DNA from 2 places in the Streptomyces sp. NPDC093600 genome. Region 2 is predicted to be linked to the other one. Evidence: predicted binding sites of a transcription regulator. Region 2 holds the regulator's gene; the other holds the start of a gene.

Region 1 (14,304 bases), on a different contig from region 2:
GGCGGAGCACGCGGTGACCGGCACGACGGCCCGTACGTCGGTACGGGCCCTGGCGGCGCTGACGGACGGCGCGGGGCGCTGGGTGGAGCTGTTCGGGGAGGGCGACTGGGCGGACTGCTTCGGGGTGCTGCGGAACGAGGGCGCGCACGGGCTGCTGCGCCGCGTGCGGGCCCTGGAGGCGCGCGGCGATCGGGTCGCCCGAGGGCCGAAGGCTCTGGACACGGCGGGCCGCCTGCGCCGCTGGAAGCGCCACGACGACGCGACGGCGGTCTACGCGGAGCTCTAGCTCACCAGCGTGAAGGTGCCGCCCCGTGCGCCTCAGCTCTCCGCGCGGGTGTTCAGCTGGTGCAGCAGCCGGGCCAGTTCGGCGACCTCGCCGCGGTCCCAGTCGGCGAGCTTGCGGACGTACCGCCCGCGCCGCGCGTCCCGTACGCGCCGGAAGCGGCCCTGCCCCTCCTCCGTGAGCCGCACGAGCGAGGCGCGCCCGTCGGCCGGGTCGGGGTCGCGGGCGACGAGGCCGAGGTCTTCCAGGGCGCGCAGCTGGCGGCTCATGGTGGCCTTGCCGACGCCGAAGTAGCCGGCGAGGTCCGTGGCGCGCTGCGGCCCCGCGTCGTCGAGGCGGACGAAAAGTCCGTACGCGGCGGGCTCCAGTTCGGGGTGGACCTCGCGGGCCATCTCGCCGGACTGGGCGCGGGCGCGGCGCAGAAAGACCGCCAGTTCCCGTTCCAGGGCCAGGACTTCCTGGTCCACACCACTTCGCGTGGTCGGCGTCGTGGGGTCGCCTTCACTCCCCGTACCGCTTCCGTGCACGTCAGCACCCCTCGCGCGCTTTCCGGCCGCTGAAACTTTCTTTCACCGCGGTCCATCGCCGCAGCTCCACCAGTATTTCGCAGGAGTAGACCAACGGCAGCACCCAGGCCCCCTTCCGCCGCACAGGTCTACGTGCGTAGCGTCTGCCCCGGCGTCTTCGCTGACATGTTCACACCAGGACATGCCGACCTCGCTCTCCCACCGAGCCTTTCGGAGGCACGCAATGCCCGTGCACAGATCCGGAAAGACCCTCGCCGGCGTCGCGCTCGCGGCCCTGGCCCTCCTCCTGCCCGTCACCCTCTCCGGCACGGCGACCGCCGCCGACGACCCCGGCGCCCGGCAGGTCCCGGCCCGCGGTTCCGCCTGGATGGGCATGGGGGTGCCCGAGCACGACGGCCAGGGCGGAAAGCCCGGCGGCATCTCGATCCAGGCGACCCAGACCGAGGGCGTGGACGTCTCCAGCCACCAGGGCAACGTGGCCTGGTCGACCCTGTGGAACAGCGGGGTGAGGTGGGCCTACGTCAAGGCGACGGAAGGCACCTACTACAAGAACCCCTACTTCGCGCAGCAGTACAACGGCTCGTACAACGTGGGCATGATCCGCGGCGCCTACCACTTCGCCACCCCCGACACGACGACGGGCGCGGCGCAGGCCGACTACTTCGTGAACAACGGCGGCGGCTGGTCCCGGGACGGCAAGACGCTGCCCGGCGCACTGGACATGGAGTGGAACCCGTACGGCGCGACCTGCTACGGCAAGACGCAGTCCGGGATGGTCGCCTGGATCCGCGACTTCGTGAACCGGTACAAGTACCGGACGGGCCGTGACCCGTTGATCTACACGGCGACCAGCTGGTGGAAGCAGTGCACCGGCAACTACAGCGGCTTCGGTTCGACCAACCCGCTGTGGATCGCCCGGTACGCCTCCACGGTGGGCGAACTCCCGGCCGGCTGGCCGTACTACACGATGTGGCAGTACACCTCGACCGGCCCGACGGTCGGCGACCACAACCACTTCAACGGCGACCTCTCCCGCGTCCAGGCCCTGGCCAACGGCTGAGCTTGCGCCCGTCCGACGGGTCCTCCGCCTGTTCGACGGTCACCGTCCGTCCGACGGTCACCGTCCGTCCGACGGCCCCCCGGGTGCGCGGCACACCCGGGGGGCCGTACGCCGTCCGGCCGTCACGCCGCCACGCCGACCGGGACCTCCGCCGGGGACAGGGCGATCTCCAGGACCTGGCGGACGTCGGTGACCGGGTGGACCTCCAGCTTGTCGAGGATCTCGGCCGGGACGTCGTCCAGGTCGGCCTCGTTGCGCTTGGGGATCACGACCGTCGTGATGCCCGCCCGGTGCGCGGCGAGGAGCTTCTGCTTCACCCCGCCGATCGGCAGGACCCGTCCCGTCAGCGACACCTCACCGGTCATCGCCACGTCCGTACGGACCAGGCGACCCGAGAGCAGCGAAGCCAGCGCGGTCGTCATGGTGATGCCCGCGCTCGGGCCGTCCTTCGGGACCGCGCCCGCCGGGAAGTGGATGTGCACGCCGCGGTCCTTCAGACCGGTGACCGGCAGCTCCAGCTCCGCGCCGTGCGAGCGCAGGAAGGAGAGCGCGATCTGCGCGGACTCCTTCATCACGTCGCCCAGCTGGCCGGTCAGGGTCAGTCCCGCCGCGCCCGTCTCCGGGTCGGCGAGCGACGCCTCCACGAAGAGCACGTCGCCGCCCGCGCCCGTGACCGCGAGGCCGGTCGCGACGCCGGGGACGGCGGTGCGCCGCTCCGCCGGGTCCTGCGCCGACTCCGGCACGTGGTGCGGGCGCCCGATCAGGTCCCGCAGGTCGTCCGGGGTGATCGTGAACGGCAGCTCCCGGTCGCCCAGTTCGTGCTGCGCCGCTACCTTCCGCAGCACCCGCGCGATCGAGCGCTCCAGGGTGCGGACGCCGGCCTCCCGCGTGTACTCCCCCGCCAGCTTCCGCAGCGACGCCTCCTCCAGGACGACCTCGCCCGGCTCCAGGCCGGCTCGCTCCAGCTGCCTCGGCAGCAGGTGGTCACGGGCGATGACGATCTTCTCGTCCTCCGTGTAGCCGTCGAGCCGCACCAGCTCCATCCGGTCGAGCAGCGCCTCCGGAATGGCCTCCAGGACGTTCGCCGTCGCCAGGAAGACGACGTCGGACAGGTCGAGTTCGACCTCCAGGTAGTGGTCCCGGAAGGTGTGGTTCTGCGCCGGGTCGAGGACTTCGAGCAGGGCCGCGGCCGGGTCGCCGCGGAAGTCCGAGCCGACCTTGTCGATCTCGTCGAGCAGGACCACCGGGTTCATGGACCCGGCCTCCTTGATCGCCCGTACGATCCGGCCGGGCAGGGCACCCACGTACGTACGGCGGTGGCCCCGGATCTCCGCCTCGTCCCGTACGCCGCCGAGCGCGACACGGACGAACTTCCGTCCCATCGCGTGCGCGACGGACTCGCCGAGGGAGGTCTTGCCGACACCGGGCGGTCCGACGAGCGCGAGCACGGCGCCGCCCCGGCGGCCGCCGACCACGCCGAGGCCCCGCTCGGCGCGCCGCTTGCGCACCGCCAGGTACTCGGTGATCCGCTCCTTCACGTCCTCCAGGCCCGCGTGCTCAGCGTCGAGGACGCCCTTCGCGCCCTGGATGTCGTACCGGTCCTCGGTGCGTTCGTTCCACGGCAGTTCGAGGACGGTGTCGAGCCAGGTGCGGATCCAGGAGCCCTCCGGGGACTGGTCGCTGGACCGCTCCAGCTTCTCGACCTCCTTGAGGGCCGCCTCGCGGACCTTCTCCGGCAGGTCGGCGGCCTCCACGCGCGCGCGGTAGTCGTCGGACTCGTCACCCTCGGACTCGCCGTTGAGCTCCCGCAGCTCCTTGCGTACGGCTTCGAGCTGGCGCCGGAGCAGGAACTCGCGCTGCTGCTTGTCCACGCCCTCCTGGACGTCCTTGGCGATGGTCTCGGCGACCTCCTGCTCGGCCAGGTGGTCGCGCAGCTGCGCGGTGGCGAGCCTGAGGCGGGCGACCGGGTCGGCCGTCTCCAGGAGCTCGACCTTCTGTTCGACGGTGAGGAAGGGCGAGTAGCCGGAGTTGTCGGCGAGCGCGGAGACCCCGTCGATCTGCTGGACGCGGTCCACGACCTGCCAGGCGCCGCGCTTCTTCAGCCAGCTGGTGGCGAGGGCCTTGTACTCCTTGACCAGCTCGGTCACGGCGCCGGGCAGCGGGTCGGGCACGGTCTCCTCGACGATGCTGCCCTCCACCCAGAGGGCGGCGCCGGGCCCGGTCGTCCCCGCGCCGATCTTCACCCGGTCGCGACCCCGGATGAGCGCGCCGGGGTCGCCGTCGGAGAGCCGGCCGACCTGCTCCACGGTGCCGAGGACGCCTGTCCCGGCGTACGTCCCGTCGACCCGGGGGACGAGCAGCACCCTCGGCTTGCCGGTCCCGGGGCGCGCGGCGGCCTGGGCGGCTTCCACCGCGGCGCGTACGTCGTTGTCGGACAGGTCGAGCGGCACCACCATCCCCGGCAGCACGACCTCGTCGTCGAGCGGCAGCACGGGCAGGGTGAGCGTCGAGTACTCCGTCGACTCGGCGGTGTCGGCAGTCATGATCTCCCCTTCGGCAGTCAAGTTGAGCTATGCCGACTCAATGCTTGTGAGCCCATGATTGTTCCCCGCACCGTGTTCGCTCTCAGCGATCACTTCCTGCCACTCGGTGCCCTACACCGTCACGTGCTCCGCGGTGGAGGCGTCAGCCCTTCAGGTGGGGGCTCAGATGACGGCACACCGCCATCAGGAGGTCGAGGTTCGGGACCAGGTAGACCTTCGACATCTGCGGGGCCGTCGACCTCCTCCGGGAGCCGTTGAACATCAGGGTCCCGGTGTGCACGTCGAGTTCGGTGAGGTCCGACCAGGGGACCGAGTACTTCTTGTCCGAGACGCCCTGCCGATCGACCGTGTAGGGGCCGAAGCCCACCCTCTCGCCCTGCTGGATGCGCGTGAGCGTCCCGGCCAGCTGGGCGCGGGTGACGCACTCCTGGATGTGGTCGCCCCAGAGGTACGGGTAGAGGAACCCGGCGCCGTTCACCCATGAGGTGATGCCGAGAGCCGTCTTCTCGGACTTGAGCAAGGGGGGTCTGCCGAACCCTATGTTCAGGGCGCTGCCCGCCGGGTCGATCAGCGTCGAGCAGGCTTCCGCGGCGCCGCCGTTGATGGTTCTGCGGTACTGCACGACGCGCACGGTCCCGTAGTCGTACGCGGCCGTATAGCCGTCCGGTGCCGTGACGATCAGACCGCCCTTGAAGAAGTGGAGCCGCCAGTCCCGCCACTTCCTCCACGCGAAGCCCTGCTTCGTCGCGAACGTGTCGATCCAGTCGTCCAGGCCGCTTCGGGCGGCGAGGGCGGCGATGGGCGCGGGCGGCCGCTCCTTGCGGATGTGCTCGATCTCGTCCTTTGCCATGTGGCGATCCCCCTTGACGGACGACGGAGATCCCACGGTAGAACAGGCGCCCAACTCGCCGGTAAGGGTTGCGCAGTTGCGGCGAGTCGGAGTCCCCGAGCACCGGCCGCACGGCCCCGGCCGGCCGTGGGCGCCGTAACGGGTTTGTCCCCAAGGCGCCCGCCCCGGGAGGATGACCCGGATGACCGGACGCCCCGGACGACCCGACGACCCGATGAGCCCGAGATCGGAGCGAGTGACCATGCCGAGCCCCGTCACCCTCGACCGCCGCGAGGGACCGTACGGCGAAGTCGTGCTGCGCCGGCGCGGCGAGCACTTCGAGATCATCGCCAACGGCACCTTCCTGATGGACACCTCCGACGGACGCTCCGAACGGCTGCTGATCGACGCGGCGATGGACGCGCTCGGCGGGCGCCACGGCGCCTCCGTCCTGATCGGCGGCCTGGGTGTCGGCTTCTCCCTCGCGCACGCCGCGGCGGACCCCCGCTGGGCGCGGATCGCGGTCGTCGAGCGGGAACAGGCCATCATCGACTGGCACCGGGCAGGCCCGCTGGCCGCCCTCTCCGGCGAGGCGCTCGCCGATCCGCGGAGCGTGATCCTGCACACGGATCTCCTGGAGTACGTCCGTACCTCCCCCGACCGCTACGACGCGCTCTGCCTCGACATCGACAACGGGCCCGACTGGACCGTCACCGACGACAACGAAAACCTGTACTCCGCCGAGGGGTTGGCGGCCTGCGCCCGGCGTCTGAACCCCGGCGGAGTCCTCGCCGTGTGGTCCGCGCGGCCCTCCGCCGATTTCGAAGACTCCTTGCGGAATGCCGGATTCAGCGGGGTACGGACGGAAGAGATCCCCGTTGCCCGGGGCGTCCCTGACGTGGTGCACCTCGGCATCCGGCCTGCGTAGCCGGGACGCCGTCGCTGCCTCTACGCTGCTGAGCGACATCAGCTACGCGAGGCAGGGCAATGGAGCAGACACACACCACTCACCACGGTGCGGCGGCCACTCCGGGCGCGCAGCGGCGGGTGCTGGTCGTCGAGGACGACACGACGATCGTGGATGCGATCTCCGCGCGACTGCGGGCGGAGGGTTTCCTCGTCCAGACGGCGACCGACGGCCCGGCCGCGGTCGACGCGGCCGAGGCGTGGCAGCCGGATCTGATGGTGCTGGATGTGATGCTGCCGGGCTTCGACGGCCTGGAGGTCTGCCGCCGGGTCCAGGCGCAGCGCCCGGTCCCGGTCCTGATGCTCACCGCGCGCGACGACGAGACCGACATGCTGGTGGGGCTCGGCGTCGGCGCCGACGACTACATGACCAAACCGTTCTCCATGCGCGAGCTGGCCGCCCGGGTGCACGTCCTGCTGCGCCGGGTCGAGCGGGCCGCGATGGCGGCGGTGACCCCGCGCAGCGGGATCCTGCGGCTCGGCGAGCTGGAGATCGACCACGCGCAGCGCCGGGTCCGGGTGCGGAGCGAGGACGTGCACCTGACCCCGACCGAGTTCGACCTGCTGGTCTGCCTGGCGAACACCCCGCGGGCGGTCCTCTCCCGTGAGCAGCTGCTCGCCGAGGTGTGGGACTGGGCGGACGCCTCGGGCACCCGGACCGTGGACAGCCACATCAAGGCGCTGCGCCGGAAGATCGGCGCGGAGCGGATCCGTACCGTCCACGGCGTCGGATACGCGCTGGAGACACCGGCGCCGTGAGCCGGCGACGGGAGGGTCGCACCGGGCGCCGGATATCGATCTCGATCAAGACCAAGCTGGGCGCTCTGGTCGTCGGCGCGGTCCTGCTGACCTCCTGTCTCGCCCTGGTGGCCATCCGGACCTCCACCGAGTTCCGCTACATCACGATCTTCGCGATGATCGCGACGCTGCTGATCACGCAGTTCGTGGCGCAGTCCCTGACGGCGCCGCTGGACGACATGAACACGGTGGCCGGGTCGATCTCGCGGGGCGACTTCAGCCGGCGGGTGCGCGGTGCGGGCCGCCGTGACGAGCTGGGCGACCTCGCCTCGACGATCAACCGGATGGCGGACGACCTGGAGGCCGTCGACCGGCACCGCAAGGAGCTGGTGGCGAATGTCTCGCACGAGCTGCGCACCCCCATCGCCGCGCTGCGGGCCGTCCTCGAGAACGTCGTCGACGGCGTCTCCGAGGCCGATCCGGAGACGATGCGGACGGCGCTGAAGCAGACCGAGCGGCTCGGCCGCCTGGTGGAGACGCTGCTCGACCTGTCACGTCTCGACAACGGTGTCGTCGCGCTGAGGACACGCCGCTTCGAGGTGTGGCCGTATCTGTCGGGGGTGCTCCGGGAGGCCAACCTGGCCGCCTCGCAGCGCGGCCTCACCTCCAGCTCCGGACTGCACAACCGTACGGACGTCCATCTGCACCTCGACGTGTCGCCGCCCGAGCTGACGGCGCACGCGGACGCGGAGCGGCTGCACCAGGTGATGGCCAACCTCATCGACAACGCGGTGAAGCACTCGCCCGCGCACGGCCGGGTGACCGTACGGGCCCGGCGCGGTCCGTGGCCGGACTCGCTGGCACTGGAGGTCGAGGACGAGGGGCCGGGCATTCCGGAGGCGCTGCGGCACACGGTCTTCGAGCGGTTCAACCGCGGATCGGTGCCGGCCCAGTCGGGTCCGGGGAGCGACGGCGGTACGGGTCTCGGCCTGGCGATCGCCCGCTGGGCGGTGGATCTGCACGGCGGGGAGATCGGAGTGGCCGAATCATCACGTGGCTGCCGGATCCAGGTCACCCTTCCGGGCAGCTTTCCGGCACGGGATTGACGTAGGGTCGAACCGGAAGCACACGTTCTGCGTTTAGGTGATCAGGACGTGGTCAGGACATGGTCAGGGATGCGAGCCCCCGGGGGTCGCAACCCCCGTCTCCCGTACCCGGGAGAGGGCAGAACCACGCTTGTTTCCCGCCATTCCCTGCCCCGAAACGCCTCGTCAAGTGTGACTTGCGCGACGTTGGAGTGCCCGGCCTGCACCTCTCGGCCAGGGAGGCGTAGCCTTTATTTCCGCTGTCCATCACCTTGTGAAGCGGAAGAGGGCGGTTACCGCCGTGTCGTCTCAGTCCCCCAGTAACTCGAGCATCTCCACCGACCAAGACGGGCAGGGTCAGAACCCTGCGACCGCCTTCGGCGCCAATGAGTGGCTCGTCGACGAGATCTACCAGCAGTACCTCCAGGACCCGAATTCGGTCGATCGTGCCTGGTGGGACTTCTTCGCCGACTACAAGCCCGGCTCCTCGGACACTCCCGCCGCCGCGGGGGCGGCCGGAGCCACCCCGACCCCGCCGGCCACGCCGACGGTTCCGAGCGCGCCCGCCGCGCCGCAGGCGGGCCCCGCACAGGCCGCGCCTGCCGCACCGGCGGCCCCCGCGCAGACCGCCCCGGCTCCGGCGCCCGCCAAGCCCGCCGCCGCTCCGGCCGCGCCCGCCCCGGCCAAGGCCCAGGCCCCCGCCCCGGCGGCCAAGGCCCCCGCGGCCCCGGCCGCCGCCGCGCCGGCCACCGAGGCCCCCGCCGGCCCCGAGCTGATCACCCTGCGCGGCCCCGCCGCCGCGGTCGCGAAGAACATGAACGCCTCGCTGGAGGTGCCGACGGCCACGTCCGTCCGCGCCGTCCCGGTGAAGCTGCTCTTCGACAACCGGATCGTGATCAACAACCACCTCAAGCGCGCCCGGGGCGGGAAGATCTCCTTCACGCACCTCATCGGGTACGCGATGGTGCAGGCGATCAAGGCCATGCCGTCGATGAACTACTCCTTCGCGGAGAAGGACGGCAAGCCGACCCTGGTCAAGCCGGAGCACGTGAACTTCGGCCTCGCGATCGACCTGGTCAAGCCGAACGGCGACCGCCAGCTCGTCGTCGCCGGCATCAAGAAGGCCGAGACCCTGAACTTCTTCGAGTTCTGGCAGGCCTACGAGGACATCGTCAAGCGCGCCCGCGTCGGCAAGCTGACGATGGAGGACTTCTCCGGCGTCACGGTCTCGCTGACCAACCCCGGCGGCCTCGGCACCGTCCACTCCGTGCCGCGTCTGATGCCCGGACAGTCGGTCATCATGGGCGTCGGCTCGATGGACTACCCCGCCGAGTTCCAGGGCACCTCCCAGGACACCCTGAACAAGCTGGGCATCTCCAAGGTCATGACCCTGACCTCGACCTACGACCACCGGGTCATCCAGGGCGCCGCCTCCGGCGAGTTCCTGCGGATCGTCGCCAACCTCCTCCTCGGCGAGGACGGTTTCTACGACGACATCTTCAAGGCCCTGCGCATCCCCTACGAGCCGGTCCGCTGGCTCAAGGACATCGACGCCTCCCACGACGACGACGTCACCAAGGCCGCGCGCGTCTTCGAGCTGATCCACTCCTACCGGGTCCGCGGCCACGTCATGGCCGACACCGACCCGCTGGAGTACCGCCAGCGCAAGCACCCCGACCTGGACATCACCGAGCACGGCCTCACCCTGTGGGACCTGGAGCGCGAGTTCGCGGTCGGCGGCTTCGCCGGCAAGTCGATGATGAAGCTCCGCGACATCCTCGGCGTGCTGCGCGACTCGTACTGCCGCACCACCGGCGTCGAGTTCATGCACATCCAGGACCCGAAGCAGCGCAAGTGGATCCAGGACCGCGTCGAGCGCTCGCACTCCAAGCCGGAGCGCGAGGAGCAGCTGCGGATCCTGCGCCGGCTGAACGCCGCCGAGGCGTTCGAGACCTTCCTGCAGACCAAGTACGTCGGTCAGAAGCGGTTCTCCCTGGAGGGCGGCGAGTCCGTCATCCCGCTGCTCGACGCGGTCATCGACTCCGCCGCCGAGTCCCGCCTGGACGAGGTCGTCATCGGCATGGCCCACCGCGGCCGGCTGAACGTCCTCGCGAACATCGTCGGCAAGTCGTACGCGCAGATCTTCCGCGAGTTCGAGGGCAACCTCGACCCGAAGTCGATGCACGGCTCCGGCGACGTGAAGTACCACCTGGGCGCCGAGGGCACCTTCACCGGCCTGGACGGCGAGCAGATCAAGGTCTCGCTCACCGCCAACCCCTCGCACCTGGAGGCGGTCGACCCGGTCCTGGAGGGTGTCGTCCGCGCCAAGCAGGACGTCATCAACAAGGGCGGCACGGACTTCACCGTCCTGCCGGTCGCCCTCCACGGTGACGCGGCCTTCGCCGGCCAGGGTGTCGTCGCCGAGACGCTGAACATGTCGCAGCTGCGCGGCTACCGCACCGGCGGCACGGTCCACATCGTCATCAACAACCAGGTCGGCTTCACCGCCGCCCCGGAGTCCTCGCGCTCCTCGATGTACGCGACCGACGTGGCCCGCATGATCGAGGCGCCGATCTTCCATGTGAACGGCGACGACCCGGAGGCCGTGGTCCGCGTCGCGCGGCTCGCCTTCGAGTTCCGCCAGACGTTCAACAAGGACGTCGTGATCGACCTCATCTGCTACCGCCGCCGCGGTCACAACGAGGGCGACAACCCGCAGTTCACCAACCCGCAGATGTACAACCTGATCGACAAGAAGCGTTCGGTGCGCAAGCTGTACACCGAGTCGCTCATCGGTCGCGGCGACATCACGCTGGAAGAGGCGGAGCAGGCGCTCCAGGACTTCCAGGGCCAGCTGGAGAAGGTCTTCGCCGAGGTCCGCGAGGCCACCTCCGCCCCGGCCCCGGCGCACAGCCCGGAACCGCAGCCCGAGTTCCCGGTCGCCGTCTCCACCGCGGTCTCCCAGGAGGTCGTGAAGCGGATCGCCGAGTCGCAGGTCAACATCCCGGACCGGATCAAGGTCCACCCGCGTCTGATGCCGCAGATGCAGCGCCGCGCGGCCTCCATCGACGACGGCACGATCGACTGGGGCTTCGGCGAGACCCTGGCCATCGGCTCGCTCCTGATGGAGGGCACCTCGGTCCGGCTGTCCGGCCAGGACTCCCGCCGGGGCACCTTCGGCCAGCGGCACGCGGTCCTGGTGGACCAGGAGACCGGCGAGGACTACACCCCGCTGCTCTACCTCGCCGAGGACCAGGCCCACTACAACGTCTACGACTCGCTGCTCAGCGAGTACGCGGCGATGGGCTTCGAGTACGGCTACTCCCTGGCCCGCCCGGAGTCCCTGGTGATCTGGGAGGCCCAGTTCGGTGACTTCGTCAACGGCGCGCAGACCGTCGTCGACGAGTTCATCTCCTCGGCCGAGCAGAAGTGGGGCCAGACCTCCGGCGTCACGCTGCTGCTGCCGCACGGCTACGAGGGCCAGGGCCCGGACCACTCGTCCGCCCGCCCGGAGCGCTTCCTCCAGATGTGCGCGCAGGACAACATGACGGTCGCCATGCCGACGCTGCCGTCGAACTACTTCCACCTGCTGCGCTGGCAGGTCCACAACCCGCACCACAAGCCGCTGATCGTCTTCACCCCGAAGTCGATGCTGCGACTGAAGGCCGCGGCGTCCAAGGTGGAGGAGTTCACCACCGGCGGCTTCCGCCCGGTGATCGGCGACGAGTCGGTCAACGCGGCCGACGTCCGCAAGGTCGTCTTCTGCTCCGGCAAGGTCTACTACGACCTGGACGCCGAGCGTCAGAAGCGCGGTGTCACGGACACGGCGATCATCCGGCTGGAGCGCCTGTACCCGCTTCCGGGTGCCGAGCTCCAGGCCGAGATCGCCAAGTACCCGAACGCCGAGAAGTACCTGTGGGCGCAGGAGGAGCCGGCGAACCAGGGTGCCTGGCCGTTCATCGCGCTCAACCTGATCGACCACCTGGACCTGGCGGTCGGCGCCGACATCCCGCACGGCGAGCGCCTGCGCCGGATCTCGCGTCCGCACTCCTCGTCCCCGGCGGTCGGCTCGGCCAAGCGCCACCAGGCCGAGCAGCAGCAGCTGGTCAACGAGGTCTTCGACGCCTGACCCGCTGTCCGTTCCCGTACGGAAGGAGGCCCGGCACCCCGCGAGGGGTGCCGGGCCTCCGGCGTCGCGTTCCCGGTGAGGTCAGACGTACGCCTCGAAGTCCCAGTAGGGCCGGTTCCGCTGGCGTGCGGAGAGGGTGTGGGGGTGCTGGGCGCCCAGGGTGCGGGTGAGGGTGAGCAGCGCGTCCTCCTCGACCTTCCCGGCCTCCTCCACCTCGCGCAGGCCGCGCAGGTCGGCGGCGAGGGCGATCTGGCAGGAGAGCGTCAGCGGATGGTCGTTGCCCAGGACGTGGCGGGCCCGCCGCAGGGTGTCGCGGCTGAGCTCGGTGGCGTCCGCGACCCGGCCGTTGAAGTTCCTGGCGGCCGCCGCGTTGAGCGCGCAGCCCAGGACCCAGGGGTGGTCGGGGCCCAGGGAGGCGGAGAGGCCGGCGAGGGACGCCTCCAGCATGGCCATGGCGTCGGCGCGCTCCCCGGCGGCCTGCATGACGAGGCCGGTGTTGGCGAGCATGCCGGTGGCGAAGGGGTGGGCCGGTCCGAGGAGGGAGCGGTAGCCGGCCTCGGCCTCGGCGATGAGGTCCCGGGCCTTGGCCAGGTCGCCGTGTTCGCGCAGATAGTTGCCGTAGTCGTTGACGAAGGAGAGCGTGACGTAGTGGCCGCGGCCGTGGACCTGTTCCAGCTGGTCGAGGACGCTGGACATCAGCGCGCCGATGTCCTGCTGGGAACCGCCTTCCCTGCGGCGGCACAGGGCCAGCTGGGCGCGGGCCTTGAGGGTCTGCGGGTGCAGCGGGCCGAGGACCTGGACGTGCATCCGGAGGGTGGACTCCTGCCGGGCGAGGGCGTCCCGGTAGTGGCCGAGGAGCCGGAGGTCCTGGGCGCAGGCGATGCTGGAGTTCAGGGTGTTGGCGTGCCGGGGGCGCAGGATGGCCTCGCGCCGGGCGAGGGTCTCGACGTCGAGTTCGTACGCCTCCTGGTAGCGGCCGAGCAGGCGCAGTCCGACGCCGAGGTTGTAGCGGGCGACGAGGGTGACGAACTCGGTGTCGCCGAGGAGCCGCTGGGCTTCGTTCAGGACGTCCCGCTGCAGCGCCTCGGCCTCCGCGTACTGGCCGAGGTGGCGCAGGTCGCTGGCGATGGCTCCGTTGCAGAGCATGATGCCGAGCTCGTTGGGCGGTGAGGCGCGGCGCAGCCGCTCCTGGAGGGCGTGGTCGAGCTGGTACGCCTCGCGGAAGCGGCCGCTGGAGCGCAGGACGTTGCCCTCCTGGGTGGTCAGGTCGAGGAGGGGCTGGGACAGGGGGTCCATGAATCCGGTCCAGCTGGTGCGGATCTTCTCGGCGAGCCGGACGCCCGCCGTGAACTCGCCGCTGCGGTAGCAGTAGCGCAGGCAGTTGAGGACGGCGTTCTGGATGCGCGGGTTGCGGCTGGTGAGGGCGCCGGACGGCTCCAGGTGCGGCAGCAGCTCGGCGTACCGGGGCCAGTGCCGGCTGTCCATCGGGTTGCCGGGGTCCGCCTCGGCCAGCAGGGTGCGGACGGCCTTGCGGTGGGCGGCGCGGTGGGGTCCGTCGGTGAGCCGGGAGACGATGTCGTGGACGAGCCGGTGCATGTGCACGGACTCCTGGTGCGGTCCCATCTCCGTGCTGGTGACGGGGCCGCGGGTCTCGCGGGTGAGGACGGAGTAGTTGACGAGCGTGTCCAGGGCCCGGGTCCAGGCGGGCAGGTCGTTCGCCATCCAGCGCAGGTCCTCGGGCAGCTCGGCCTGGGGGTAGGCGCGGACGATCCCGAGGGGGATGCGGCCGGGGGCGAAGGAGGCGCACAGGCTGAGGATCTCGACGGCCTGCGGCTGGGCGCGTCGGAGCCGGTTGATCAGTATCGACCAGGAGGTGAGGGAGGCGTTGGGGAAGCCGTCGCCCTGGGCGGGTTCGTCGACGGTGGAGAGCCGTCCCTCCCTGACCATGCGCAGGTACTCGGGGACCTCCATGCCGGACTCGCCGAGCCAGGCGGCGGCCTGGACGAGCGGCAGGGGGACGTCGCCGAACTCGGCGGCGACCTCGTCGGCCTCCGGCCCGGTGATGTGCGGGGCGCGGCGCATGAGGTAGGCGGTGGACTCGGCCCGGTCGAAGCTGGGTACCTCGACGATGTCGGTGTGCTCGC
Region 2 (14,304 bases):
AGGGCTCGGCGGCCCCGGCCGGGGACGTAAGCCAGACGGCCGGTCTGACGGCCCAGCTGGACCAGGCCCGCAGCGCGCTCGCCGAGCGCACCGCGGATCTCCAGCGGCTCCAGGCCGAGTACCAGAACTACCGCCGCCGTGTGGAGCGGGACCGGGTCACGGTCAAGGAGATCGCCGTCGCGAACCTCCTGGCCGAGCTCCTGCCCGTGCTCGACGACGTCGGCAGGGCCCGGGACCACGGCGAACTCGTGGGCGGGTTCAAGTCGGTGGCCGAGTCGCTGGAGACCGTCGTCGCCAAGATGGGTCTGCAGCAGTTCGGCAAGGAGGGCGAGCCCTTCGACCCGACGATCCACGAGGCCCTGATGCACTCGTACGCGCCGGACGTCACCGAGACGACCTGCGTGGCGATCCTGCAGCCGGGGTACCGAATCGGCGAGCGGACCATCAGGCCCGCGCGCGTGGCGGTGGCCGAGCCCCAGCCCGGGGCGACGCCGGCCGCGAAGGAAGAGAAGACGGCCGACGAGGAGAGCGGTGGGCCCGAGGAGAGTGCGTGACCTGGTCCGACCGAGGACCGGGGCGCGTGCCCCGCGGGCCGGCGCGATGATCGTCCGGGAGGAGGGACGCCGATGAGCACGAAGGACTTCGTCGAGAAGGACTACTACAAGGTCCTCGGCGTCCCCAAGGACGCCACGGACGCCGAGATCAAGAAGGCGTACCGCAAGCTCGCCCGTGAGAACCACCCGGACGCCAACAAGGGTGACACCAAGGCGGAGGAGCGCTTCAAGGAGATCTCCGAGGCGAACGACGTCCTCGGCGACCCCAAGAAGCGCAAGGAGTACGACGACGCCCGCGCGCTCTTCGGGAACGGCGGCTTCCGGGCCGGACCCGGCGGCGCGGGCGGCACGTTCAACTTCGACCTGGGTGACCTCTTCGGCGGCGCCCAGGGCCCCGGCGGTCCCGGCGCCGGCGGGTTCGGCGGCGGTCTCGGGGACGTCTTCGGCGGACTGTTCAACCGGGGCGCGGGCGGCGCGGGCACGCGGACGCAGCCGCGGCGCGGCCAGGACATCGAGTCCGAGGTGACGCTCAGCTTCACCGAGGCCATCGAGGGCGCCACCGTTCCCCTCCGGATGTCCTCGCAGCAGCCGTGCAAGGCCTGTTCGGGCACCGGCGACAAGAACGGCACGCCCCGCGTCTGCCCGACCTGTGTCGGCACCGGCCAGGTCTCGCGCGGCGGCAGTGGTTCCTTCTCGCTCACCGACCCGTGCGTGGACTGCAAGGGGCGCGGTCTGATCGCCGAGAACCCCTGCGACGTCTGCAAGGGCAGCGGCCGGGCCAAGTCCTCCCGCACCATGCAGGTCCGCATCCCGGCCGGGGTCTCCGACGGCCAGCGGATCCGGCTGCGCGGCAAGGGCACCCCGGGCGAGCGCGGCGGCCCGGCCGGCGACCTCTATGTCGTCGTCCACGTCGACGCCCACCCGGTCTTCGGCCGCAAGGACGACAACCTCACCGTCACCGTGCCCGTCAGCTTCGACGAGGCGGCGCTCGGCGGCGAGATCAAGGTGCCGACCCTGGGCGGCCCGGCGGTGACGCTGAAGCTGCCCGCCGGTACGCCCAACGGCCGTACCATGCGCGCCCGTGGCAAGGGCGCGGTCCGCAAGGACGGCACGCGCGGCGATCTGCTGGTGACGGTGGAGGTCGCGGTGCCCAGGGAACTGGACGACAAGGCCCGCGAAGCCCTCGAGACGTACCGCGAGGCGACGGCGGGCGAGGACCCCAGGGCAGAGCTCTTCCAGGCCGCGAAGGGAGCTTGACGCGATGGACAGCCGATCGGGGCGCAGCCGCAACCCGTACGAACTGACCGACGAGACGCCGGTGTACGTCATCTCGGTGGCGGCACAGCTCTCGGGTCTGCACCCGCAGACCCTGCGCCAGTACGACCGTCTCGGTCTGGTCTCCCCGGACCGCACGGCCGGGCGTGGCCGGCGCTATTCGGCCCGTGACATCGAACTGCTGCGCACCGTCCAGCAGTTGTCGCAGGACGAGGGCATCAACCTGGCGGGCATCAAGCGCATCATCGAGCTGGAGAACCAGGTCGCGGCGCTGCAGGCCCGGGTCGCCGAGCTGTCGGCGGCGGTCGAGGGCGCGGCGGCGACGCTGCGTCAGCGCGAGGCCCAGGTGCACGCCTCGTACCGGCGCGACCTGGTGCCGTACACGGATGTGCAGCAGGCGAGCGCCCTGGTGGTCTGGCGCCCCAAGCGGCCCGGCGTCGAGTAGCCGGCGGTTCCCGTACGTGACGAGGCCCCCTCCGCTTCCCGCGGAGGGGGCCTCGCCGTTGCCCGGATCACCCGGCTCGCCCGGGCTATGGGAGGAGCTCGCCGACGATGCCCCCGACCGTCTCCCACCAGGGTGAGGCGCCGGTCCCGAACGCGGCGGCCAGGGCTGTGCCGACGGCCCGGTCGCGGGGGGTCGCGCCGGGCTTCCAGTCGTCGATGACCCGGCCGCTGCCGGAGCACAGCAGAGTGCCGATCTTCCGGCCGTCGCGGGTCAGCCGGCTCTCGTCGTACCCGCTGGGCACGAGCCGGTACCGGGTCCCGTCGACCCGGACGTCGACCCGGTACGACCACCGCAGCAGACGCCCCCCGGCGGGCCGGATGCGGGCGGGGCGCCCGTCGACGGTGAGGGTGAGGGCGGCGCGGCGGCGGGTCCCGATGGGGACGAGCCGGTTCACCGGGGTGCCGGGCGCGCGGACGAGCTCCACGGTCGGCAGGTGGGGACCGGTCACGCGCAGGGTTCCGGTGGTGCCGTCGAGATCGATCTGGACGTACAAGTTCAGTTTTCCTGCTCCAGGATGCCGGACCTGGCGATGAGATAGCCGAGTTGGGCGCGGCTGCCGCTGCCGAGGGCGGCGGCGAGCTTGGCGATGTGGGCGCGGCAGGTCCGGACGTTCATGCCCAGGCGGCGGGCGATGGCCTCGTCGACGTGGCCCGCGACGAGGAGTTTGGCGATGGAGCGCTGAACTCCGCTGATGTCGTCGGTCTTGAGGTCGTAGGGGATCTCCTCCTTGATCGGCACGGCCAGCTGCCAGAACTGGTCGAAGACGCCGACGAGGTAGGCGACGAGACCGGGGTGGCGCAGCTCCAGGGCCACCTGGCGGTCGCTGCGGGCCGGGATGAAGGCGACCTCCCGGTCGACGATGATGAGCCGGTCGATGATCTCCTCGAGGGTGCGGACCTGGACCTCCGGTCCGACGTGTTCGAGGTAGGCGAGGGTGAGTTCGGTGTGGCGCGCCGTGTGCTGATAGAGCGTCCGCATCCGGATACCGCGTCCGAGCAGCGGTGAGACCCGCTTGAGCGCCTCGCTCAGGGCGTGGGCGGGGCGTCCGCCGCCGGGCTGGACGGTCAGCAGCTCCTGGCTGCAGTTGGCGACCACGCGGTCCAGGGTCGCGTTGATCCTGCCGATGCCTTCGAGCACCGTGATGGCGTGGGTGGCGGGCTGCTCCTGGGCGCTGATCGCCATGAATGGCTCGAACGCGTCGGAAAGCGCGACCGTGAGCCGCCGGCGCTCCAGGATGTCCCGCTCGATCGGCTGCAGCAGCTGGGCCAGCGCCGAGGAGGGCGGCACCGGTCGGAGCCACTGGGCGTCGTCCGGATCCGGGTGGAGGAGCGAGAGATCGAGGAGGCAGGGCGTCTCCGCCGCCTCTGACCGGGGTATTCGTCCTGTGCGCAAGGCGCTCGCGTACAGGTCCGCGCCTGCCTTGCACAGTTCCGCATGCGAATGAGGGTGACCGGTTTCGTCCGGTTGTTTCTGCATTCGTACACCCCCAGGCTCCTGCATCTCAGGAACATGATGCATGGGTTTGGTGGTGGAAGAGGAGAGAGTAAGCCATCGTCTTAGTCGCGGGGGTCGGAAAGAGACGTTGCCTTCAAGTGAGGTTGCTCGGTGATGATGAAGAAGCTCATACGCGCGGTGGCCGGAGTCGCCTTCATCGCGGCTGCCACAGTGGGAGCGCTGGGGGCGGGCGAGGATCCCGGTTGGCACTCGGAGCGGGCGAACACGCAGGTCGCTCCTGCCGACCCGGGCTGGCACTCCGAGCCGGCGCTCGTGACCACTGCCCTGGGCGACCCGGGCTGGCACGTGGCGCCGGCCGCGGTGAACGACCCCGGCTGGTCCTCCGTGGGCGCATGAACGTTCCCGACGACTCTCGCTTCCGTCGCGAGATGGCGACGGCGTACCGCTCCGGGTGGCATTTCATCGACCTCGTCACGGCTGTGCCGCACAGTGGCGATTCGTTGATGGTCACCCTCTTCGGTGAGCCGATCATCATCACGCGAGGTGAGGACGAGGACATCCGCGCCTACCGGTGTCTGCGGCGGCCTCGTGGCGCCCCGCAGCCCGTCCGCTGTGCCATCCGGTACGGCATGATTTTCGTCAATCTCGATCAGCGCGACCATCAGCTGGTCGAGTCCGAAACCATCACCGCCACCCCCCGCAGTGCCTGAGCGGTTCCCCCGTCGTTGTAGATCGCTCAGGTACTACCCCCACACAGCGGCGCCATCGCGGACCTGAAACGCGATGGCGCCGCTGTGCTGTGCGCACACATCCCGCGCATGTCCCTCACGGCGCCGACCGCACGCCCCCACCCGCCCCGCGCGACCGCTACGCGCGGCCCATCGCGCGGGTCAGCGCGATCTCGATGACCACCCGGTCCGGGTTCGGGGAGGGAGTGCGGCCGTAGCGGGCGGCGTAGCGCTCGACCGCGTCCGCGACGGCCTCCGCCTCCGTACGGATCCGGGCCACGCCCTCCAGGGTCGCCCAGCGCTTCCTGTCCACCTGGCAGACCGCGACCCGCGCCCCCTCCGGGCCCGCCGCCAGGACGTTGGCGACCTTGTGGCTGTGCTTGTTGGTGATCACCCGCGCCAGCCCGTTCTCCCCGCCCTCCGGGTCGTACGTCACGCCCACCGCCACCACGTGCGGGGTGCCGTCCGGGCGGGGCGTCGTCAGGGTGCACATGTGGTGCTCGCGCCAGAAGCTGAGGTACGAGTCGCTGGGGTTCCTCGGGTCGGTCGCCATGTCGCGAACCCTACCCTTGAGCGGAATGGACTCAACTTTGTGTACGCTGGACGGGTCATACGCGAGCGACAGCGCCTTGACAGGAGGAGAGACCGCACGTGGACGCCGAACTGACCAACAGGAGCCGTGACGCCCTCAACGCGGCCACCAGCCGTGCCGTGGCCGCCGGGCACGCCGATCTGACCCCCGCGCATCTGCTCCTCGCGCTGCTCGCGGGCCAGGAGAACGAGAACATCATCGACCTGCTCGCCGCCGTCGAGGCCGACCAGGCCGCTGTACGGTCCGGTGCGGAGCGGCTGCTCGCCGCCCAGCCCAGCGTGACCGGCTCCACGGTCGCGCCGCCGCAGCCCAACCGTGAGCTGCTCGCCGTCATCGCCGATGCCGCCGAGCGCGCCAAGGAGCTCGGGGACGACTATCTGTCCACCGAGCACCTGCTCATCGGGATCGCGGCGAAGGGCGGACAGGCGGGCGACGTCCTCGCCCAGCAGGGGGCGAGTGCGAAGAGCCTGCTCGACGCGTTCCAGAAGATCAGGGGAGGACGCCGGGTGACCACACCCGACCCGGAGGGTCAGTACAAGGCACTGGAGAAGTTCGGTACGGACTTCACGGCGGCCGCGCGGGACGGCAAGCTCGACCCCGTCATCGGGCGCGACCAGGAGATCCGGCGCGTCGTCCAGGTGCTCTCCCGCCGCACCAAGAACAACCCCGTCCTCATCGGTGAGCCCGGCGTCGGCAAGACCGCCGTCGTCGAGGGCCTCGCCCAGCGGATCGTCAAGGGCGACGTCCCCGAGTCCCTGAAGAACAAGCGCCTGGTCGCCCTCGACCTCGGCGCGATGGTCGCCGGCGCCAAGTACCGCGGCGAGTTCGAGGAGCGCCTGAAGACCGTCCTCTCCGAGATCAAGGAGAGCGACGGCCAGATCATCACCTTCATCGACGAGCTGCACACCGTCGTCGGCGCGGGCGCCGGCGGCGACTCCGCCATGGACGCGGGCAACATGCTCAAGCCGATGCTGGCCCGCGGCGAGCTGCGCATGGTCGGCGCGACGACCCTCGACGAGTACCGCGAGCGGATCGAGAAGGACCCCGCCCTGGAACGCCGCTTCCAGCAGGTCCTGGTCGCCGAGCCGAGCGTCGAGGACACCATCGCGATCCTGCGCGGCCTCAAGGGCCGGTACGAGGCCCACCACAAGGTCCAGATCGCCGACTCCGCGCTCGTCGCGGCCGCCACCCTCTCCGACCGCTACATCACCTCCCGCTTCCTGCCCGACAAGGCCATCGACCTCGTCGACGAGGCCGCCTCCCGGCTCCGGATGGAGATCGACTCCTCGCCCGTCGAGATCGACGAGCTCCAGCGCGCCGTGGACCGGCTGCGCATGGAGGAGCTGGCGCTGAAGAACGAGAGCGACCCCTCCTCCGTGCAGCGGCTGGAGAAGCTGCGCCGCGACCTCGCCGACAAGGAGGAGGAGCTGCGCGGCCTCACCGCCCGCTGGGAGAAGGAGAAGCAGGGCCTCAACCGCGTCGGTGAGCTGAAGGAGAAGCTCGACGAACTGCGCGGCCAGGCCGAACGCGCCCAGCGCGACGGCGACTTCGGCACCGCCTCCAAGCTGCTGTACGGCGAGATCCCCGCCCTTGAGCGGGAGCTGGAGGAGGCCAGCGAGGCCGAGCAGGAGGCCGCCAAGGACACCATGGTCAAGGACGAGGTCGGCCCGGACGACATCGCGGACGTCGTCGGCTCCTGGACCGGCATCCCCGCCGGCCGCCTCCTGGAGGGCGAGACGCGCAAGCTGCTGCGCATGGAGGACGAGCTGGGACGGCGGCTGATCGGCCAGTCCGAGGCCGTCCAGGCCGTCTCCGACGCCGTGCGCCGCACCCGGGCCGGCATCGCCGACCCCGACCGGCCCACCGGCTCCTTCCTCTTCCTCGGCCCGACCGGTGTCGGCAAGACGGAGCTGGCGAAGGCGCTCGCGGACTTCCTCTTCGACGACGAGCGGGCCATGGTCCGCATCGACATGTCGGAGTACGGCGAGAAGCACAGCGTCGCCCGGCTGGTCGGCGCGCCTCCCGGCTACGTCGGCTACGAGGAGGGCGGCCAGCTCACCGAGGCGGTGCGCCGCCGGCCGTACAGCGTCGTCCTGCTCGACGAGGTCGAGAAGGCGCACCCGGAGGTCTTCGACATCCTGCTCCAGGTCCTCGACGACGGCCGCCTCACCGACGGCCAGGGGCGGACGGTGGACTTCCGCAACACCATCCTGATCCTGACGTCCAACCTCGGCAGCCACTTCCTGATGGACCCGCTGACCTCCCAGGAGCAGAAGCGGCAGCAGGTCCTGGAGGTGGTGAGGGCCTCGTTCAAGCCGGAGTTCCTCAACCGGCTCGACGACCTGGTGGTCTTCTCGGCGCTCGACAAGACCGAGCTGCGCCGGATCGCACGCCTCCAGGTCGACCGGCTCGCCAAGCGCCTGGCCGACCGCCGGCTCACGCTCGACGTCACCGACGCGGCGCTGGACTGGCTGGCGGAGGAGGGCAACGACCCGGCCTACGGCGCCCGCCCGCTGCGCCGTCTGATCCAGACGGCGATCGGAGACCGGCTCGCGAAGGAGATCCTGGCGGGCGAGGTCCAGGACGGCGACACGGTCCGGGTGGACCGTGTCGAGGACGGCCTGATCGTGGGCGCGGCCACGGCCTGACGGCGCGGGCCCGGCAGGCGCTGGACGGCGACGAGGGGGTGCCCCCGCCCTCGTCGCCGTACTCCAGGCGCGCGAGATCCTGTCCGCCCGCAGCGGATCTCGCCCGATCCGGCGCGGTCGGGCTTGCGCCGTACCGCCCGGCATGGGAGAGGATGGCCGCAACCGTACGAAGGGATATTCACGGTGAGCATCGACCCGTCCTCGATTCCGAATTTCGGGGGCCAGCCCCAGCCTCAGGCCGCAGGACCGGCGGGCCCCGTCGTCCCTGATCAGGACCTGGTCAAGCAGCTTCTCGACCAGATGGAGCTGAAGTACGTCGTCGACGACGAGGGTGACCTCGCGGCGCCGTGGGAGGAATTCCGTACGTACTTCATGTTCCGCGGCGACGACGAGCAGAAGGTCTTCTCCGTACGGACCTTCTACGACCGTCCGCACTCGGCGGACGACCGCGCCAAAGTCCTCGACGCGATCGACGACTGGAACCGCCGCACCCTGTGGCCCAAGGTCTACACCCACCTGCACGAGGAGGAGGACGGCTCCGCCACCCTCCGGCTCATCGGCGAGGCGCAGATGCTGATCGGCACCGGCGTCGCCCTGGAGCACTTCGTGTCCTCGACCGTCAGCTGGGTCCGCGCGTCGATCGAGTTCGACAAGTGGCTCGTGGAGCAGTTCGGCCTGGAGTCCCCCGAGGACAAGGAGCCCGGCGCGCCCGAGTAGGACGCGCCCGGACTCACAGCGCCATGTGCGCGAAGAGCAGCAGATACGCGCCATAGCCGAACGAGAGCCCGGCCAGGGCCGTGATCACCACGATCGCGGCTCTCGGCCGGGCTCTCGTCAGTGCGAGCGCCAGCGGCAGCAGCAGCGGGAAGGCGGGGAGCAGGAAGCGCGGCTTGGACTCGAAGAAGCCGGACCCGCCGACGGCGATGAGGACCAGCACGCCCGTGTAGACCAGGACGCACAGCGGCGGGCGCTCCACCAGCGCGAGCAGCGCGAAGAGCAGCACGCCGGCCGCCGTGATCACCAACGCCATCGCGAAGCCGAACTGCGTCGGCCCCTTCAGCATGCCCCGTACGAAGAGCAGCGCGCCGGCCCCCAGGTCGAACCGTGAGGACCAGCCGTCCTGGACGGCGAAGTAGCCGCCGAGCGGATCACCGCGGCGGGCACCGACCCACAGCAGGTACGAGAGCCATCCGGCCGGAGCCAGCGCCGCGGCCGCCCACATCCGCCCGCCCACCCCGCCGCGCCGCCTCCACAGCTCGCAGGCGACCGTGGCGAGGACGGCCGCCGCGACGGCGATCCCGTTCGGCCGGGACAGGCCGGCCAGAGCCGCGAGCGTGCCCGCCCAGAGCCAGCGGTGGGTGAGCAGCGCGTAGAGCGACCACGCGGCGAAGGCGGTCATCAGCGGTTCGGTGTACGCCATCGTCAGCACCACCGAGTGCGGCAGCAGCCCCCAGAGCAGCACCAGGACGACCGCGGTGGGGCGCCCGTACAGCCGTTCGCCGACCAGGTAGACGCCCCAGGCGGCGGCGCCGGCCGCGAGCCACGACAGGAGCAGGCCGGCGGTGCCTCCGGTGACCGGGAGGACGGTGGTGACGGCCCGGACGAGCGCCGGGTAGAGCGGGAAGAACGCCAGGTCGGACTGGACCATGCCGTTGGGCCAGTGGAGGGTGCGGCCGTATCCGTGGGCGGCGATCCGGATGTACCAGTCGGAGTCCCAGGACGTCGCGAGCAGCGCGCGCGGTGAGCGTCCGACGTGCCAGGCCCAGAGCGCGAGAGCGAGCGTCCCGGTCAGCCGCGCGGCGGCGAACAGGCCGAGCGCGGGGGCGGCCCGGTGCAGGGAGGCCCGCCATCGGGGGACCCCCCTGACAGCGGCGGACGCCGGGCGGTCGAGAGTCTCGGCGGACAGGGTGCACCTCCGTGCGCGCGGGAATCAGGTCGGCCCGACAAATCGGTCTACCTGACGATCCTCACGGCACGGAGGGGGCGCGCGAGCGCGGTGGGCCCACCCGGGTGAAAGATTCCCGGGCGCCGTGGGGGCCCGCGTGCTGCGGGTGGCTCGATGTACGCCGGGCTCCCCGCGCGCTTCGGGTGGGCCGGACGCCCCGCGTGCCCCGCGTCCTTCGGGTCGCCCGGGCGCCCGGGTCCCTGGGCGCCCGGGTCAGCCGGCCAGTGTCTTCAGCCGGGAGACCGCCTCTTCCAGGACGGGGCGCTGCTTGCAGAACGCGAAGCGGACGAAGGGGGCGCCCGCGTCGCGGTGGTCGTAGAAGACCGCGTTGGGGATGGCGACCACGCCCGCCCGTTCGGGCAGGGCACGGCAGAAGGCGACGCCGTCGGACTCGCCGAGCGGACGGATGTCGGCGGTGACGAAGTAGGTGCCGGCCGGGCGGTGGACCGCGAAACCGGCCCCGGCGAGCCCGTCGCTCAGCAGGTCCCGCTTGGCGAGGAGATCGGCGCGCAGGGCGTCGAAGAACGTGTCGGGCAGCCGCAGCGCCTCGGCGATCGCGTACTGGAAGGGGCCGGAGGCCACGTATGTCAGGTACTGCTTGGCGGAGCGGACCGCCGTGGTCAGGCCGGGGCTCGCGGTGACCCAGCCGACCTTCCAGCCGGTGAAGGAGTACGTCTTGCCGGCCGAGCCGATGGTGACCGTGCGCTCCCGCATGCCGGGGAGGCTCGCGATCGGCAGGTGCTCGGCACCGTCGAAGACCAGGTGTTCGTAGACCTCGTCGGTGACCACGAGCAGATCGCGCTCGATCGCCAGTTCGGCGACGGCGGTGAGTTCGGCGCGGGTGAGGACCGTGCCGGTGGGGTTGTGCGGGGTGTTGAGGAGGATCAGCCGGGTCCGGTCGGTGACGGCGGCCCGCAGCTCGTCCAGATCGAGGACGAAGCGGCCGTCCGCCGGGCGGAGGGTGACCGGGACGCGGGTGCCGCCGGCCATCGCGATGCAGGCGGCGTACGAGTCGTAGTACGGCTCCAGAGCGATCACCTCGTCGCCCGGCTCCACGAGGGCGAGCAGCGCGGCCGCGATCGCCTCCGTCGCGCCCACCGTGACCAACACCTCCGTGTCGGGGTCGAACTCCAGCCCGTACCGCCTGCGCTGGTGCTCGGCGACGGCCGTGCGCAGCTCCGGGACGCCGGGGCCCGGCGGGTACTGGTTGCCGCGTCCGTCGCGCAGCGCCCGTACGGCGGCCTCGCGGATCTCCTCCGGGCCGTCGGTGTCGGGAAAGCCCTGGCCGAGGTTGATCGCCCCGGTCCGTACGGCCAGCGCGGACATCTCGGCGAAGATCGTCGTCCCGAACTCGGCGAGTCGGCGGTTGAGCAGCGGTCGTGTCATGCCGCCATCGTGGGTGGAAGCTCTGGACTTCCTCAAGTGCGCTTTGGGCGCGGATGGCGTGGGGCATCTCCCCTCCACACAACACACGGGGGTGAAACTGATGACAGCACTGCTGATCGGAGCCGTGATCCTCGTCGTCGCGCTGGGCGTGCTGGCTGGTCGTGGCAGTCGGCGCAGTCAGAGCGGGCGGCGGCACAGCTGGTGGGAGGGCGGCGGCTCCTCCTGCGGCGGCAGCTCGTCGTGCGGGGGCGGTGGCGGCGGGAGCAGCTGCGGCGGGGGCGGCGGCGGAGGTGGCGGCGGAGGCGGCTGCGGCGGCGGCAACTGACACGGGGGTGGTCGCGACGCATCCCCGATGCCGACGAGGCTTGAGGTGCCCTTGGGGTCAACGCCCCATGGGCACCTTCTTGTTGAAGGCGCGCGAGCGATTCCGACTGAACAGTTGAACCGTGAGGCCCCCGAGGGGATGGAAACCACTGCAAGTTGGGTAAAAACGCTGTGAGCTTCCCACAGTTCATGATTCCCTCGCTGTTGAGAACATCCAGCCCTCGGACCGTGTGTGGACCCGAGTCGGCGATCCCCCACTCCCGTTGAACCCTTTCTCCGGGGCGCCCCCGGCCCACCCGTCAAACCGTGTTTGCGGAGCCGACCCATGCTCACGACCCTGAAGACCTCCTATACCGACACGCGCGCGGCCGACCTGGCCTGGGCGCTGGGGCGCGAGCCGCTGCCCGCCCTCGCCGTGCTCGACCTCGAACTGATGGGAGCCAAACTGCAGTTGCGCCTGCTCGGCGCCTCTCATCAGGTACTTCTGCAAGAGGAGGACCGTAGTTGCTCGGAGACCGTCGCCTGTCTGCCCGGCAGCAGTACGCCGCTGCCGCTGGGCGTCTCCAAGCGCGTCGGCGGGTGGGAGTACGAATTCGCGGCGCGCGTCGAGACGTTGTCGCACGGCTCCTTCGCCGGCCGCGCCCAGGAGTTGCTCGCGCTCGTCGCCGACCATCCGAACGGCCTCGCGGGGACGTTCCCCGGCTCGCCGCACGCCTTCACGGCGATGCTGGCGCAGCGCCACGAGGGCCAGGTGCGGTGGCGCACCTGGCACGCCTATCCACAGGAGGGGCAGTTGGTCGTCACGCGGACCCGGGTCGGCGACCGTATGCCCGCCGCAAACTGATGCGCCGTCGGAATGCATCAGCTCCACTCGTGTGGGTGACATAAAGCGATACGGGTGTGACGTAGCGTTACGCGCATGATCGATCCGCCCGTGACCATGCCACCCCGGAGGGTGACAGGGCCGCCCGCGCGTCCGGGTGCGGTGCGGTATCCGGTCCTCGCGGTGGTCTTCGTCTGCGCGGCCTGCGGACTGGTCTACGAGCTGGAACTGGTCGCGCTCGCCTCGTATTTGATCGGCGATTCCGTGACCCAGGCGTCCGTCGTGCTGTCCGTGATGGTCTTCGCGATGGGCGTCGGCTCACTGCTCGCCAAGCGGTTGCGCTGTCGCGCGGCGGTCGGCTTCGGCCTGGTCGAGGCCGGCCTCGCGCTCGTCGGCGGCTGCTCCGCGCTCGTGCTCTACGCCGCGTTCGCCTGGCTCGGCGAGTCCCGGTACGTCCTGGTGGCGTTCTCCCTCGCCATCGGGGTGCTCATCGGGGCCGAGATCCCGCTGCTGATGTCCCTGATCCAGCGGGCCGGGTCGGCGCGCGCCCCCGGCGCGGGGGACGAGGACGACGCGGCCGGGACGGTCGCCGACCTGTTCGCCGCCGACTATGTGGGAGCGCTGGTCGGCGGCCTCGCCTTCCCCTTCCTGCTGCTGCCCTGGCTCGGCCAGTTGACGGGAGCGCTGGTCACGGGCGCGGTGAACGCCGTGGCGGGCGGCGGCCTGGTGCTGTGGCTGTTCCGGCGTGATCTGACCGCCCGGTCCCGGGCACTGCTGATCGGCGCCAATCTCACCGTCCTCACCGTCCTCGCCACCGCCACCGTCCTCGTCGACGACTTCGAACGGGCGGCGCGGCGCGCGGTGTACGGCGACAGCGTGCGGGTCGCCGTACAGACGGAGATGCAGGAGGTCGTGGTGACCGGGGCCCCGGGAGGGCCGCCGGAGCTGTTCCTCGACGGTCGGCTGAGGGTCGGCGGACAGGACGAGTACCGCTACCACGAGGCGCTGGTGCACCCGGCGATGAACGGGCCGCACGCGCGCGTGCTGATCGTCGGCGGCGGCGACGGCCTCGCCGCGCGCGAGGTGCTGCGCCATCCGGGGGTCCGCTCGGTCACCGTCGTCGAAGTCGACCCCGGAGTCGTACGCCTGGCCCGGACCGACCCCCAGCTCGCCACGCTCAACGAGCACGCGCTCCGGGACCCCCGGGTGCGGGTCGTCCACGCGGACGCCTTCCACTGGCTGCGCGGGGCCGGCCAACGGGCCGGAGCGGGGCCGGCCGCCGGTGGCGAGCGGTACGACGTGATGATCTCGGACCTGCCCGACCCGGGGATCACCGCCAGCACCAAGCTGTACTCGGAGGAGTTCTACGGGCTGGCGGCGCGGATCCTCGCGGACGGCGGACGCCTCGTGGTCCACGCCGGATCGGCCTCGGCCCGCCCCCGTACGTTCTGGACCGTTTACTCCACCCTGCGGGCCGCCGGTTTCGCGGTCCGGCCCTACGGCGCGAGCGGGCACGCGGCCGGATTCGCCACGGGCCCCGACCGGGGCGATCGCGCCGAGGACGGGAGCGCGGGCCCGGCGGAGTGGGGCTACCTCCTCGCGGCCCGGGGCCCGCACCCACCCGCGCTGGGCCTCGCCGCCGGCACACCCCCGCTGCGCTCCCTCACCGTCGAAGCCCTGGCGACGGGCGCGCGGACCGTGGAGCGGACCCGGAGCGGCGACCTCCCCGCGTCCACGCTCGTGCACCCGCGTTACAGCGGCTGACACCGGCGGACGCGGGACCCGAGGCCGACCCGGCCGCCGTCCACACTGATGCACCCACGACAGCGGCTGACACCGGCCGGCGCGGGACCCGCGGGCGAGCCCGGCCGTCGAAACAGGCGACGGGGCGGGCGGGGCTGAGTAGGCTCGGCTTCCATGGAGCATGAGGTGTTCGTTCCGGTTCCGGCCGAGGTCCTGCGCGAGACGCTGACGGACCCGGCACGGGTGGCGCACTGCGTCCCCGGCCTCCAGCAGGACGCCGACACGGAGGCGGGCCCCCTCTCGGGCCGCCTCAGGATCCGGGCCGG

Evidence for each region. The regulator HspR, encoded in region 2, represses chaperone genes until heat shock. The targets are predictions, from matches to a motif close to TTGAGNNNNNNNNNCTCAA.
Region 1: a site for HspR is predicted at 4,436-4,454, ahead of lon (endopeptidase La). Genes of this name have one in related genera too.

The regions. Positions count from the first base shown of each region.
Region 1 is NZ_JBIWIU010000001.1:999,316-1,013,619, reverse strand. Features, by position in the region: gene ACIRB4_RS04930 (hypothetical protein) at 1-286, shown strand, start outside; gene ACIRB4_RS04925 (MarR family winged helix-turn-helix transcriptional regulator) at 319-810, opposite strand; gene ACIRB4_RS04920 (lysozyme) at 1,034-1,870, shown strand; gene lon (endopeptidase La) at 1,993-4,413, opposite strand; gene ACIRB4_RS04910 (DUF6585 family protein) at 4,556-5,263, opposite strand; gene ACIRB4_RS04905 (spermidine synthase) at 5,505-6,170, shown strand; gene ACIRB4_RS04900 (response regulator transcription factor) at 6,230-6,967, shown strand; gene ACIRB4_RS04895 (ATP-binding protein) at 6,964-8,052, shown strand; gene ACIRB4_RS04890 (multifunctional oxoglutarate decarboxylase/oxoglutarate dehydrogenase thiamine pyrophosphate-binding subunit/dihydrolipoyllysine-residue succinyltransferase subunit) at 8,333-12,160, shown strand; gene fxsT (FxSxx-COOH system tetratricopeptide repeat protein) at 12,242-14,304, opposite strand, start outside.
Region 2 is NZ_JBIWIU010000009.1:47,704-62,007, forward strand. Features, by position in the region: gene grpE (nucleotide exchange factor GrpE) at 1-554, shown strand, start outside; gene dnaJ (molecular chaperone DnaJ) at 627-1,811, shown strand; gene ACIRB4_RS22010 (heat shock protein transcriptional repressor HspR) at 1,816-2,274, shown strand; gene ACIRB4_RS22015 (hypothetical protein) at 2,360-2,827, opposite strand; gene ACIRB4_RS22020 (helix-turn-helix transcriptional regulator) at 2,830-3,810, opposite strand; gene ACIRB4_RS22025 (hypothetical protein) at 3,943-4,185, shown strand; gene ACIRB4_RS22030 ((2Fe-2S)-binding protein) at 4,182-4,499, shown strand; gene ACIRB4_RS22035 (pyridoxamine 5'-phosphate oxidase family protein) at 4,657-5,070, opposite strand; gene clpB (ATP-dependent chaperone ClpB) at 5,169-7,757, shown strand; gene ACIRB4_RS22045 (YbjN domain-containing protein) at 7,941-8,474, shown strand; gene ACIRB4_RS22050 (glycosyltransferase family 39 protein) at 8,488-9,663, opposite strand; gene ACIRB4_RS22055 (pyridoxal phosphate-dependent aminotransferase) at 9,916-11,088, opposite strand; gene ACIRB4_RS22060 (hypothetical protein) at 11,189-11,413, shown strand; gene ACIRB4_RS22065 (DUF2617 family protein) at 11,738-12,256, shown strand; gene ACIRB4_RS22070 (polyamine aminopropyltransferase) at 12,332-13,999, shown strand; gene ACIRB4_RS22075 (SRPBCC family protein) at 14,153-14,304, shown strand, end outside.